Regions from separate parts of the Streptomyces sp. SYP-A7185 genome, predicted to be linked through region 3. Evidence: riboswitches for the same ligand, from Rfam matches in the RefSeq annotation. Region 3 holds a riboswitch; each other region holds the start of a gene.

Region 1 (3,270 bases), 4.5 Mb from region 3:
CCATGACGGGGTCGAGGACGACGTACCGGGGGCGGTGGCGCTCCAGGGCCCCTGCGACGGCGTCGGCGATGGCGGCGTCGGCCAGCATCCCGATCTTGACGGCGTCCACCGGGACGTCGGCGAACAGCGTGTCGAGCTGCTCGGTGACGAATGCCGGGGGGATGGCGTGGATGCCGGTGACACCCAGGGTGTTCTGTGCGGTCAGGGCGGTCAGAACGGCTGTTCCGTAGGCGCCGTTGGCGGAGAACGCCTTCAAGTCGGCTTGTATCCCGGCGCCGCCGGAGGGGTCGCTGGCGGCGATGGTGAGGGCGATGGGCGGGCTGGTCACGCGGAGATCTCCTGTCGCAGGGTGCGGACGAGGGAATGGGCTGCGGCCCGGGGGTCGGGCCGGCCGCAGATGGCACTGACGACAGCGATGCCGGCCGCGCCACGCCCCATGACCGCGGCGGCCCGGGACGGACCGATCCCGCCGATGGCCACGCAGGGCAGCGGGCTCTCCCGGACGATCCGGGCCATGCCGTCCAGGCCGAGCGGGGCATCCGCGTCCGGCTTGGTGGACTGCGCGAACACCGGACCGACACCGAGGTGATCGACGCTGTCCGGCACGTGCGCCAGCTGCCCGGGACGGCTGATGGACAGGCCGATGTACGCACGGGGGCCGAGTCGGCGACGGGCGGTATCGGGAGAGAGGTCCCGCTGCCCGAGGTGGACGCCGTCCGCGTCCAGCCGGGCCGCCACGTCCAGCCGATCGTTGACGATCAAGGGGACGCCGGTGCCCGCCAGTTCGGCCTGGATCGCCCGGCCGAGCGAGAACAGCGTGCGGTCGTCCGCGTCCGGGTCGCGCAACTGGACGGCGGTCACGCCGCCCTTGACGGCCGCTGCCACGGTAGGGGCGACGCCACGGTCGCCGCAGAGCCTGGTGTCGGTCACCAGATACAGGGACAGGTCGAGAGGAGGTCGCATGAATTGCTCCTTGGGGTCTCCCGGCCGGGCGAAGGCGTGGGAAACGCATCGGGAGGTACGGGGGAAGGCAGGCCCCGGCGTGCCGTGCGGGGACCCGTGAGTCGTACACCGGGGTGAGAGGAGGCGGGGGAGAGGGCAGCCAGGCCCGGTGCCGGGGGGCGCCCCAGGGGGGGCGGGCACTGTGCGGCGGGTGGCGTCGAGGCCACCGCTCACGCGGATCCCCGCCGTACGCGTCCGCTCAGCGCAGGTCGAGGGCCTCGGCGAGCCGCTCAGGGCTCAGCTCGTACAGCGCGTCGATCAGGGCGACCGCGAACGTGCCCGGCCCCGCGGAGCGGGTGGCGGCGTCCTCCGCGGCCACGGTGAGCAGGCCGGTCGCGGCCGTGGCGGCCAGCAGTGCGTCGTCGGTGACGGCGGTGCAGGCGGCCACCAGAGCGCCGAGCGAGCAGCCCGTACCGGTCACCACAGCCAGCAGCGGGCTCCCGTTGGCCAGACGCACCACGCGCGTCCCGTCGGTGAGAACGTCCTCGGGGCCGCTCACCGCGACCGCGCAGCCATAGCGCCGGGCCAGCGCGTCCGCCGCGGCCAGCGCCGCCTCGGGGACGTCCGTGCTGTCCACGCCGCGCCCGCCCGCGCCGCCGTCCAGTGCCAGGATCTCCGAAGCGTTGCCCCGAATGACCGCCGGCGGCGTGCTCTCCAGCAGTTCGCGGGCCAGCGCGGTGCGCCAGGGCAGCGGGCCGACCGCCACCGGGTCGAGCACCCACGGCCGCCCGGCGCCGGCCGCTTCGGTGACCGCGACACGCATCGCCGCCGCCGTCACGGAGGTCACCGTGCCCAGGTTGACCAGGACACCCCCGGCCACCCGGGCCAGCGCTCCGGCCTCCTCCGCGCTGTGCACCATCGCGGGGGCAGCCCCCGCCGCGAGCAGCACGTTCGCGGTGAACTGCGACACCACGACGTTGGTCAGGCAGTGCACCAGGGGTGCGGAGGCCCGCAGGGACGCGCTCACGTCCGCCACGGCAGCACGGGAGACGGCAGTGTCGTGCCGGGCAGGTATGGAGGCAGTATCCATCGTCAACACCCTTCCTACGCCGGCATTACCCGGTCCAGGTTCATGCGGTCGGCGGAAAGGGGATCAAGTCCCGTCCGCCCTCTCAGCCCGGCTGCTCCCGAGCTCCCGCGGTGGTCGCTACGCAATGTACCTCCTTGAGGAACAGGAGGTCGCACACGGGTACCTCACGCAACGGCCTGGCTCCTATGCCCACCGGAGCCGGGTGCGACGCACGAAGCCGGGCGGCCCTGACAGGAATCAGGGCCGCCCGGCCGTCGTGCGTGGAGAAGCGTCGTGCGCGCAGAAGGAAAGGTCAGCAGCTCAGGTTGGAGCCCGGCGTGGTGCCGAGGATCTGGGTGAACTGCTTGTAGCGGTCGACCCGGCTCTGGACCTGGGCGGGGTTGCCGCCGTTGCACTCCAGGGTGCCGTTGATGGCGCGGATGGTCTCACCGAAACCGCGGCTGTTGACCATGGCGTTGTGCGGCGTCATGGTGCCCGGACCCGACTGGGTGTTCCAGTACCAAAGACCGGTCTTCCAGGCGACCGCCGGGTCGCGCTCCACCAGGTAGGGGTTGCGCAGGAGGTCGATGCCGAGCGCGTCGCCGGCCGCCTTGTAGTTGAAGTTCCAGCTGAGCTGGATCGGACCGCGGCCGTAGTACGCGGCCTGGCCCGCCGGGCAGCCGTAGGGCTGGGAGGCGTCGCAGTAGTGCGGGTAGTTGGCCTGGTTCTGCTCGACGATGTGGACCAGACCGCCGGTCTCGTGGTGGACGTTGGCGAGGAACGCCGCTGCCTCCTGGCGCTTGATGGTGTCGCCGCCGGTGTTGGCGAAGGCCGGGTACGCCTTGAGCGCGTCGGTCAGGCCCTTGTACGTGTAGAACGAGTTCCGGCTCGGGAACATCTGGTTGAACTGCGCCTCGGTGACCACGAATCCCGAGGGGTCGGGGTTGCCGGGGTCGGTGCCACCGCCGCAGGCGCCCGCGTCCGCCCAGACGTCGCTGCGGCCCGGCGTCTCGTTCTGGGTCCACCACTTGGCGTTCCAGTTGCGCCCGTTGTACGAGGCGGTGTTGCCGCCGGTGTAGACGGAGGAGGAGTTCCAGGGGGCTGCGCACGCGGCGGCGGACGCCGTGGCCGCGGCCGGGCCAAGGACGATCATCGCGCAGAGCGCGGCTAGCGCTGCTGCGAAACTGATGAGACGTTTGATCACGCGACATCTCCTATCGAGCGGGCTGGAGGAGGGCTCCACGCGCCATGGGGGTGTC
Region 2 (3,270 bases), 1.7 Mb from region 3:
ACGCCGACCGCCGCGAACTGCACGAGGGTCAGGACGGCGGCCGTCGACAGGTCGAGGAGCTGGGCGGTCTGCCGGTAGATCTCGACTTCGAGCGTCGAGTACGCGGGTCCGCCGAGGATCTGCACGACGCCGAAGGAGGTGAAGGTGAAGAGGAAGACCATGAGGGACGCGGCGGCCACCGCGGGTCCGAGCGCGGGCAGCGTCACGGTGCGCCAGGCGGTCCAACGCGAGGCGCCGAGCATGCGCGCGGCTTCCTCCTGGCGCGGGTCGAGCTGCGACCAGAGCCCGCCGACCGTGCGGACGACGACGGCGTAGTTGAAGAAGACGTGCGCGAGCAGGATCGCCCACACGGTCGTGTCGAGCCGTACGCCCCACATCTCGTCGAGCAGGCCGCCGCGGCCGAGCAGCGCGAGGAACGCGGTCCCGACGACGACGGTCGGCAGCACGAACGGCACGGTCACGACCGCCCGCAGAACCTGCTTGCCCCTGAAGTCGAAGCGCGCGAAGACGTACGCGCCGGGGAGCGCGATCAGGAGCGTGAGCGCGGTCGACGCGAGCGCCTGCCAGGTGGTGAACCACAGCACGTGCCGGACGTCGGACTGTCCGACGACGTCCGCGATCCGCCCGAACCGCCACGCGCCGTCCACCTTCAGGCCGCGCGCGACGATCGCGGCGACCGGATAGGCGAAGAAGACCGCGAAGAACGCGACGGGCACGGCCATGAGGCCGAGCCGCGTCGCGCTCCCGCGCGAGAGCAGCCCCCGGCGGGACCGGCCCTTGCGGGACTCGCCCTTGGGCGACTCACCCTCGGGGGACTCGCCCTTGGGCAGCTTGCCCTTGGACGGCTTGCTTACTTCAGTACGAGTGAGGTCCACGACTTGACCCACTGCTCACGGTTGTCGGCGATCTTCTTCGGGGACATGGTCTCCGGGTTCTCGACCGTCACGCCGTGCTTGACGAAGAGCTCGGGCAGCTCGGTCTTCTCGCGCACCGGGTTCACGAACATGTTCAGGGGCATGTCCTTCTGGAACTCGGCGCCGATCAGGAAGTCCAGCAGCGCCTTGCCGCCCTTCTCGTTCTTGGCGTTGGCGAGCAGGCCCGCGTACTCGACCTGCCGGAAGCAGGTGCCGGTCGCGACGCCGGTCGGTGCCTCCTTGGGCTGCGGCTTGGCGTAGAGCACCTCGACGGGCGGCGAGGAGGCGTACGAGACGACGAGCGGCCGGTCGCCCTTGGCCTTCTTGCCGCCCGCGGAGCCGGAGAACTCCTCGTTGTAGGCCTGCTCCCAGCCGTCGACGACCTTGACGCCGTTGGCCTTGAGCTTCTTCCAGTAGCCCTGCCAGCCGCCGTCGCCGTATTGAGCGGCGGTGCCGAGCAGGAAGCCGAGGCCGGGCGACGAGGTCGCGGCGTTCTCGGTGACCAGGAGGTCCTTGTAGGCGGGCTCGGCCAGATCCGCGAAGGACTTCGGCGGCGCCAGCTTCTTGTCGGCGAAGTACTTCTTGTCGTAGTTCACGCAGATGTCGCCGCTGTCGACGGGCGTGACGCGGTGCTTGCCCTGGTCGACGCGGAACGGGGAGGCGATCCGGTCCGAGCCCTTGGCCTCGTACGACTGGAAGAGGCCGTTGTCGAGGGCGCGCGAGAGCAGGGTGTTGTCGACGCCGAAGAAGACGTCGCCCTGCGGGTTGTCCTTGGTCAGGATGGCCTTGTTCACGGCGGCTCCGGCGTCGCCGTCCTTGAGGACGTCGACCTTGTAGCCGGAGCTCTTCTCGAACGCCTTCAGGACGTCCTTGGAAACCGCGAAGGAGTCATGGCTGACGAGCGTGACGCTCTTGGAGTCGGCCTTGTCGCCGCCGTCCGACGAGCCGCCGCACGCGGAGAGCGCGACGAGCCCGAGGGCCACCGCGGCCGCGGTGACGGTGATCTTCTTGGTGGTGCTCACCGAGTTCAACTGAGTTCATTCCTCCTGGAGTGACCAGGAAGAGACGCGGCCCTGCCCGCGGACCGGAGTGGTTCGCGGGCAGGGCGCAACAGCTTGAGTGATGTCCGAACTTCCTACCCGGAATGACCCGGGCAAGGTTCAGAGGGTCTGCGGCCAACCTGTCCTTGGTGCCGCACTCTCAGCGCTGTGGCGCTCCCCTGTCGGAATATGAAGATGGTTCCGGATATGAAGTTGTGTTCCGGCCTGAAGTTCAGTCCCGGACATGAAGTTGTGTTCCGGCCAGACTAACGCTCCGACGCGGCGAGCTGACCGCACGCCCCGTCGATCTCCTGGCCACGGGTGTCACGAACCGTGACGGGCACCCCATGAGCGGCGATGGCGTCCACGAAGGCCTTCTCGTCCTCGGGACGCGACGCCGTCCACTTCGAGCCCGGGGTCGGGTTCAGCGGGATGAGGTTCACGTGCACGGGCTTGTTCTTGAGCAGCCGCCCGAGCCGGTCACCGCGCCAGGCGTGGTCGTTGATGTCCCGGATCAGGGCGTACTCGATGGAGAGGCGGCGCCCCGACTTGGCGGCGTACTCCCATCCGGCGTCGAGGACCTCCCGTACGTTCCACCGCGTGTTGACGGGGACGAGGGTGTCGCGCAGCTCGTCGTCCGGCGCGTGCAGCGAGATGGCGAGGCGGCACTTGAAGCCCTCGTCGGCGAACCGGTGGATGGCGGGCACCAGGCCGACGGTCGAGACGGTGATCCCACGCTGCGAGAGGCCGACGCCGTCGGGCTCGGGATCCGTCAGACGGCGGATGGCACCGGTCACGCGGTTGTAGTTGGCGAGCGGCTCGCCCATCCCCATGAAGACGATGTTCGAGAGCCGCGCGGGCCCGCCGGGAATCTCCCCGTCCCGCAGGGCGCGCATCCCGTCGACGATCTGGTGCACGATCTCGGCGGTCGAGAGGTTCCGGTCGAGACCGGCCTGTCCGGTCGCACAGAACGGACAGTTCATCCCGCAGCCGGCCTGCGACGAGATGCACATCGTCACGCGGTCCGGGTAGCGCATGAGCACGGACTCGACGAGCGTCCCGTCGAACAGACGCCACAGCGTCTTGCGCGTGGTGTCGTCGTCACAGCTGATGTGCCGCACCACTGACATCAGCTCGGGAAGCAGCGCCTCCTGGAGCTTCGTGCGCGCACCGGCGGGAATGTCGGTCCACTGCTCCGGGTCGTGCGCGTACCGCGCGAAGTAGTGCTGCGAGAGCTGCTTGGCACGAAACGGCTTCTCGCCGACGGCGGCAACGGCTTCCTTGCGCTCGGCGGGCGTGAGGTCGGCAAGATGCCG
Region 3 (3,270 bases):
TCGCCGAGGAGCAGAGCGCGGGCTGACGCTCACGGGCCAGGACGCGGCCCTACGGCAGATTGGTGCATTTCATGGCATCCGCCGGTTGAGCCTTACGGCACGGCCGCTGGGCGCTGAGCGCTGGGCGCTGAGCGCGAGGCGCCCGCCCGTCCGGCCCCTGGGCGCCCGCCCGTCCGGCCCCTGGGCACCCCGCCGCCCCCCTCGGCACCCCGCCTTCCCCCTAGGCGCCGCCCGCCCCTGGCTGCCGCCCGTTCGCCCTCCGGCCCCTGGGTGCCGCCCGTCTGCCCTCTGGCCCCTTGCTGCCGCCCCTCCGCCCTCCGGCCGGCCCCTGGCTGCCGACCGCACGTCACGCCTTTCGGCGGCGGCCCTTTCCGCCGCGGCCCTGCTTGGGGGCGGGGGTGGACGTGGGGGCCGGAGCGGGGGTGGCGCCGCCTGACGGGTGCGGGGCGTGGCCCGTGCGGCCCGCGGGGGCCGAGCGGTCGGCCGAGACCACCAGGGCCGCCAGCGCGGTCGTGACCGGGACGGAGGCGACCAGGCCGATCGAGCCGACCAGGGTGCGCACGATCTCCTCGGCCACCAGTTCGCTGTTGGCCACCGTGCCCACGCTGCTCTGTGCGATCGAGAAGAGCAGCAGCAGGGGCAGCGCGGCACCCGCGTACGCCAGGACCAGGGTGTTCACCACCGAGGCGATGTGGTCGCGGCCGATGCGGATGGCCGCGCCGTACAGACCGCGCCAGCCCATCTTCGGGTTGGCCTGGTGCAGTTCCCAGACCGCGGACGTCTGCGTCACCGTCACGTCGTCGAGCACGCCGAGCGAGCCGATGATGACGCCGGCGAGCAGCAGGCCGCTCATGTCGATGGACGGATACAGGCCGTGGATCAGGCCGGTGTTGTCGTCCGTGTTGCCGGTCAGCGAGGCCCAGCCGATGAAGAGCGAGCCGAGCAGCCCGATGAGGAGCAGGGAGATGAGCGTGCCGAGGACCGCGACCGAGGTCCGGGCCGTGAGGCCGTGGCAGAGATAGAGCGCGATCAGCATGATGGCGCTGGCCCCGATCACCGCCACGACCAGCGGGTTCGAGCCCTGGAGGATCGCGGGCAGGATGAAGAACGTCAGGACGAGGAAGCTCAACGCCAGGGCGATCAGGGCCATGACGCCGCGCATCCGGCCCACCACGACCACGGCGAGCGCGAAGATCCCGGCGAGCAGCGCCATGGGGAACTTCCGGTTCACGTCGGTGACCGAGTACTGCAACGCCTCGGGGGCCGTGGGCTCGTAGGCGACCACGACCTCCTGGCCTTGGCGCAACTGCCGCGGTGAGTCGGGCTGGACGATCTCGGTGAAGGTGCGGCCCTTGTCCTTGCCGCTCGTGACCTCGATCGTCGCCTTCTTGCAGACGCCCTTGGCACGGGACTGGGCGGACTGCCCCTCGGCCGTGGAGGTGTCGCCGTTGGGCGGGGTCTGCGAGGCGTTCACGTCCTTGCAGGGCAGCTCCTGGACCTTCGCGACCTCGGCCGACTGCGTCTGCCGGTCGAAGCCGACTCCGGTGCGCTCGTGGGACGGAGCGCCACCTGGCCAGAACACCGCGAGGCCGACGACCACCGCCGTGGCGAAAGGAATCAGCACGGCGGCGATGACCTTGCGCAGATGCTGGGAGACCGGCGCGGCAGGACCATGGCTGTGGGAGTGCCCGTGGGAGTCCGGAGGCACGTTCGGGACGGGCGGCTGGGACGGCGGCTGTGTGGTGGTCACTGCCCGATCATCGCAAGAACGGGGAGGGCCCTCTGTTCAGCGCGCCCGGCGGGGCGCTAGCGTGGAGGCACCTTTGCAATCGCGGGAGCTCGGAGCACCGGGCTGAGAGGGCGCTGACCTCCGTACGAAGCGGCACGAACGTGCACGAGCCGTACGGAATTCGCTGCGTCGACCGCCGAACCTGTTACCGGGTAATGCCGGCGTAGGGAGTAGGTCTCATGACCACATCGGACACACGCACGCCTGCCTCCAGCAGCGACGAGAACACCGGGAACCTCAGCGAGAACACCGGGAACCCGGTCGGAAACGCCAAGAACCCGGTCGAGAACACCGGGAACCCCCTCGGCGCGGAGGCCGGGAAGTCCATCGGCTGGCACAAGGCGTACGTCGAGGGCTCGCGCCCCGACCTGCGGGTGCCGGTCCGCCAGGTGCACCTCACCAACGGCAAGGCCGTGACCCTGTACGACACTTCGGGGCCGTACACCGACGAGTCCGTCGACACCGACGTCCGCAGGGGCCTCGCCCCGCTCCGCGAGAACTGGATCATCGCCCGCGGTGACACCGAGGAGTACGCGGGCCGTCCGCCCCGTCCCGAGGACGACGGCATCAAGCACACCTCGCCCCGCGGCGGCCTGAAGAACCTCGACGCGGTCTTCCCCGGCCGCCCGCGCCAGCCGCGCAGGGGGCGCGCGGGCCAAGCGGTCACGCAGCTCGCGTACGCCCGCCGCGGTGAGATCACGCCCGAGATGGAGTTCATCGGGATCCGCGAGAACCTCGATCCCGAGGTCGTGCGCGCGGAGGTCGCCGCCGGCCGCGCGGTGATTCCCGCCAACGTCAACCACCCGGAGATCGAGCCGATGATCATCGGCAAGAAGTTCCTGGTGAAGGTCAACGCCAACATCGGCAACTCCGCGGTGACCTCCTCCATCGAGGAGGAGGTGGACAAGATGACCTGGGCCACCAAGTGGGGCGCCGACACGGTCATGGACCTGTCCACCGGCCGCAACATCCACACGACCCGCGAGTGGGTCCTGCGCAACTCCCCCGTCCCCATCGGCACCGTGCCGCTCTACCAGGCCCTGGAGAAGGTCGACGGCCAGGCCGAGGCGCTGACCTGGGAGATCTACAAGGACACGGTCATCGAGCAGGCCGAGCAGGGCGTGGACTACATGACGGTGCACGCGGGCGTGCGCCTTCCGTACGTCCCGCTCACCGCCAACCGCAAGACCGGCATCGTCTCGCGCGGCGGCTCGATCATGGCGGCCTGGTGCCTCGCGCACCACAAGGAGAGCTTCCTCTACGAGAACTTCGAGGAGCTCTGCGAGATCCTCGCGTCGTACGACGTGACGTACTCGCTGGGCGACGGCCTGCGCCCCGGTTCGATCGCGGACGCCAACGACGAGGCGCAGTTCGCCGAGCTGCGCACCCTCGGTGAGCTCAACACCATCGCCAAGCGGCACCACGTACAGACCATGATCGAGGGCCCGGGCCATGTCCCGATGCACAAGATCAAGGAGAAC

The links. A riboswitch is a leader RNA that binds a small molecule or an ion and turns the genes downstream of it on or off. The one in region 3 is predicted to bind thiamine pyrophosphate.
Region 1: another riboswitch for thiamine pyrophosphate. It lies ahead of thiM (hydroxyethylthiazole kinase); the one in region 3 lies ahead of thiC (phosphomethylpyrimidine synthase ThiC).
Region 2: another riboswitch for thiamine pyrophosphate. It lies ahead of QBL25_RS29265 (thiamine ABC transporter substrate binding subunit); the one in region 3 lies ahead of thiC (phosphomethylpyrimidine synthase ThiC).

What each region holds. Positions count from the first base shown of each region.
Region 1 is NZ_CP122310.1:426,638-429,907, reverse strand. It holds gene thiD (bifunctional hydroxymethylpyrimidine kinase/phosphomethylpyrimidine kinase) at 1-328, opposite strand, end outside; gene thiE (thiamine phosphate synthase) at 325-963, opposite strand; gene thiM (hydroxyethylthiazole kinase) at 1,202-1,978, opposite strand; TPP riboswitch at 2,026-2,151, opposite strand; gene QBL25_RS02005 (glycoside hydrolase family 19 protein) at 2,325-3,164, opposite strand.
Region 2 is NZ_CP122310.1:6,625,172-6,628,441, reverse strand. It holds gene QBL25_RS29270 (ABC transporter permease) at 1-722, opposite strand, end outside; gene QBL25_RS29265 (thiamine ABC transporter substrate binding subunit) at 851-1,936, opposite strand; TPP riboswitch at 2,029-2,145, opposite strand; gene rlmN (23S rRNA (adenine(2503)-C(2))-methyltransferase RlmN) at 2,221-3,270, opposite strand, start outside.
Region 3 is NZ_CP122310.1:4,886,450-4,889,719, reverse strand. It holds gene QBL25_RS21390 (SsgA family sporulation/cell division regulator) at 1-26, shown strand, start outside; gene QBL25_RS21385 (YibE/F family protein) at 347-1,750, opposite strand; TPP riboswitch at 1,822-1,976, shown strand; gene thiC (phosphomethylpyrimidine synthase ThiC) at 1,969-3,270, shown strand, end outside.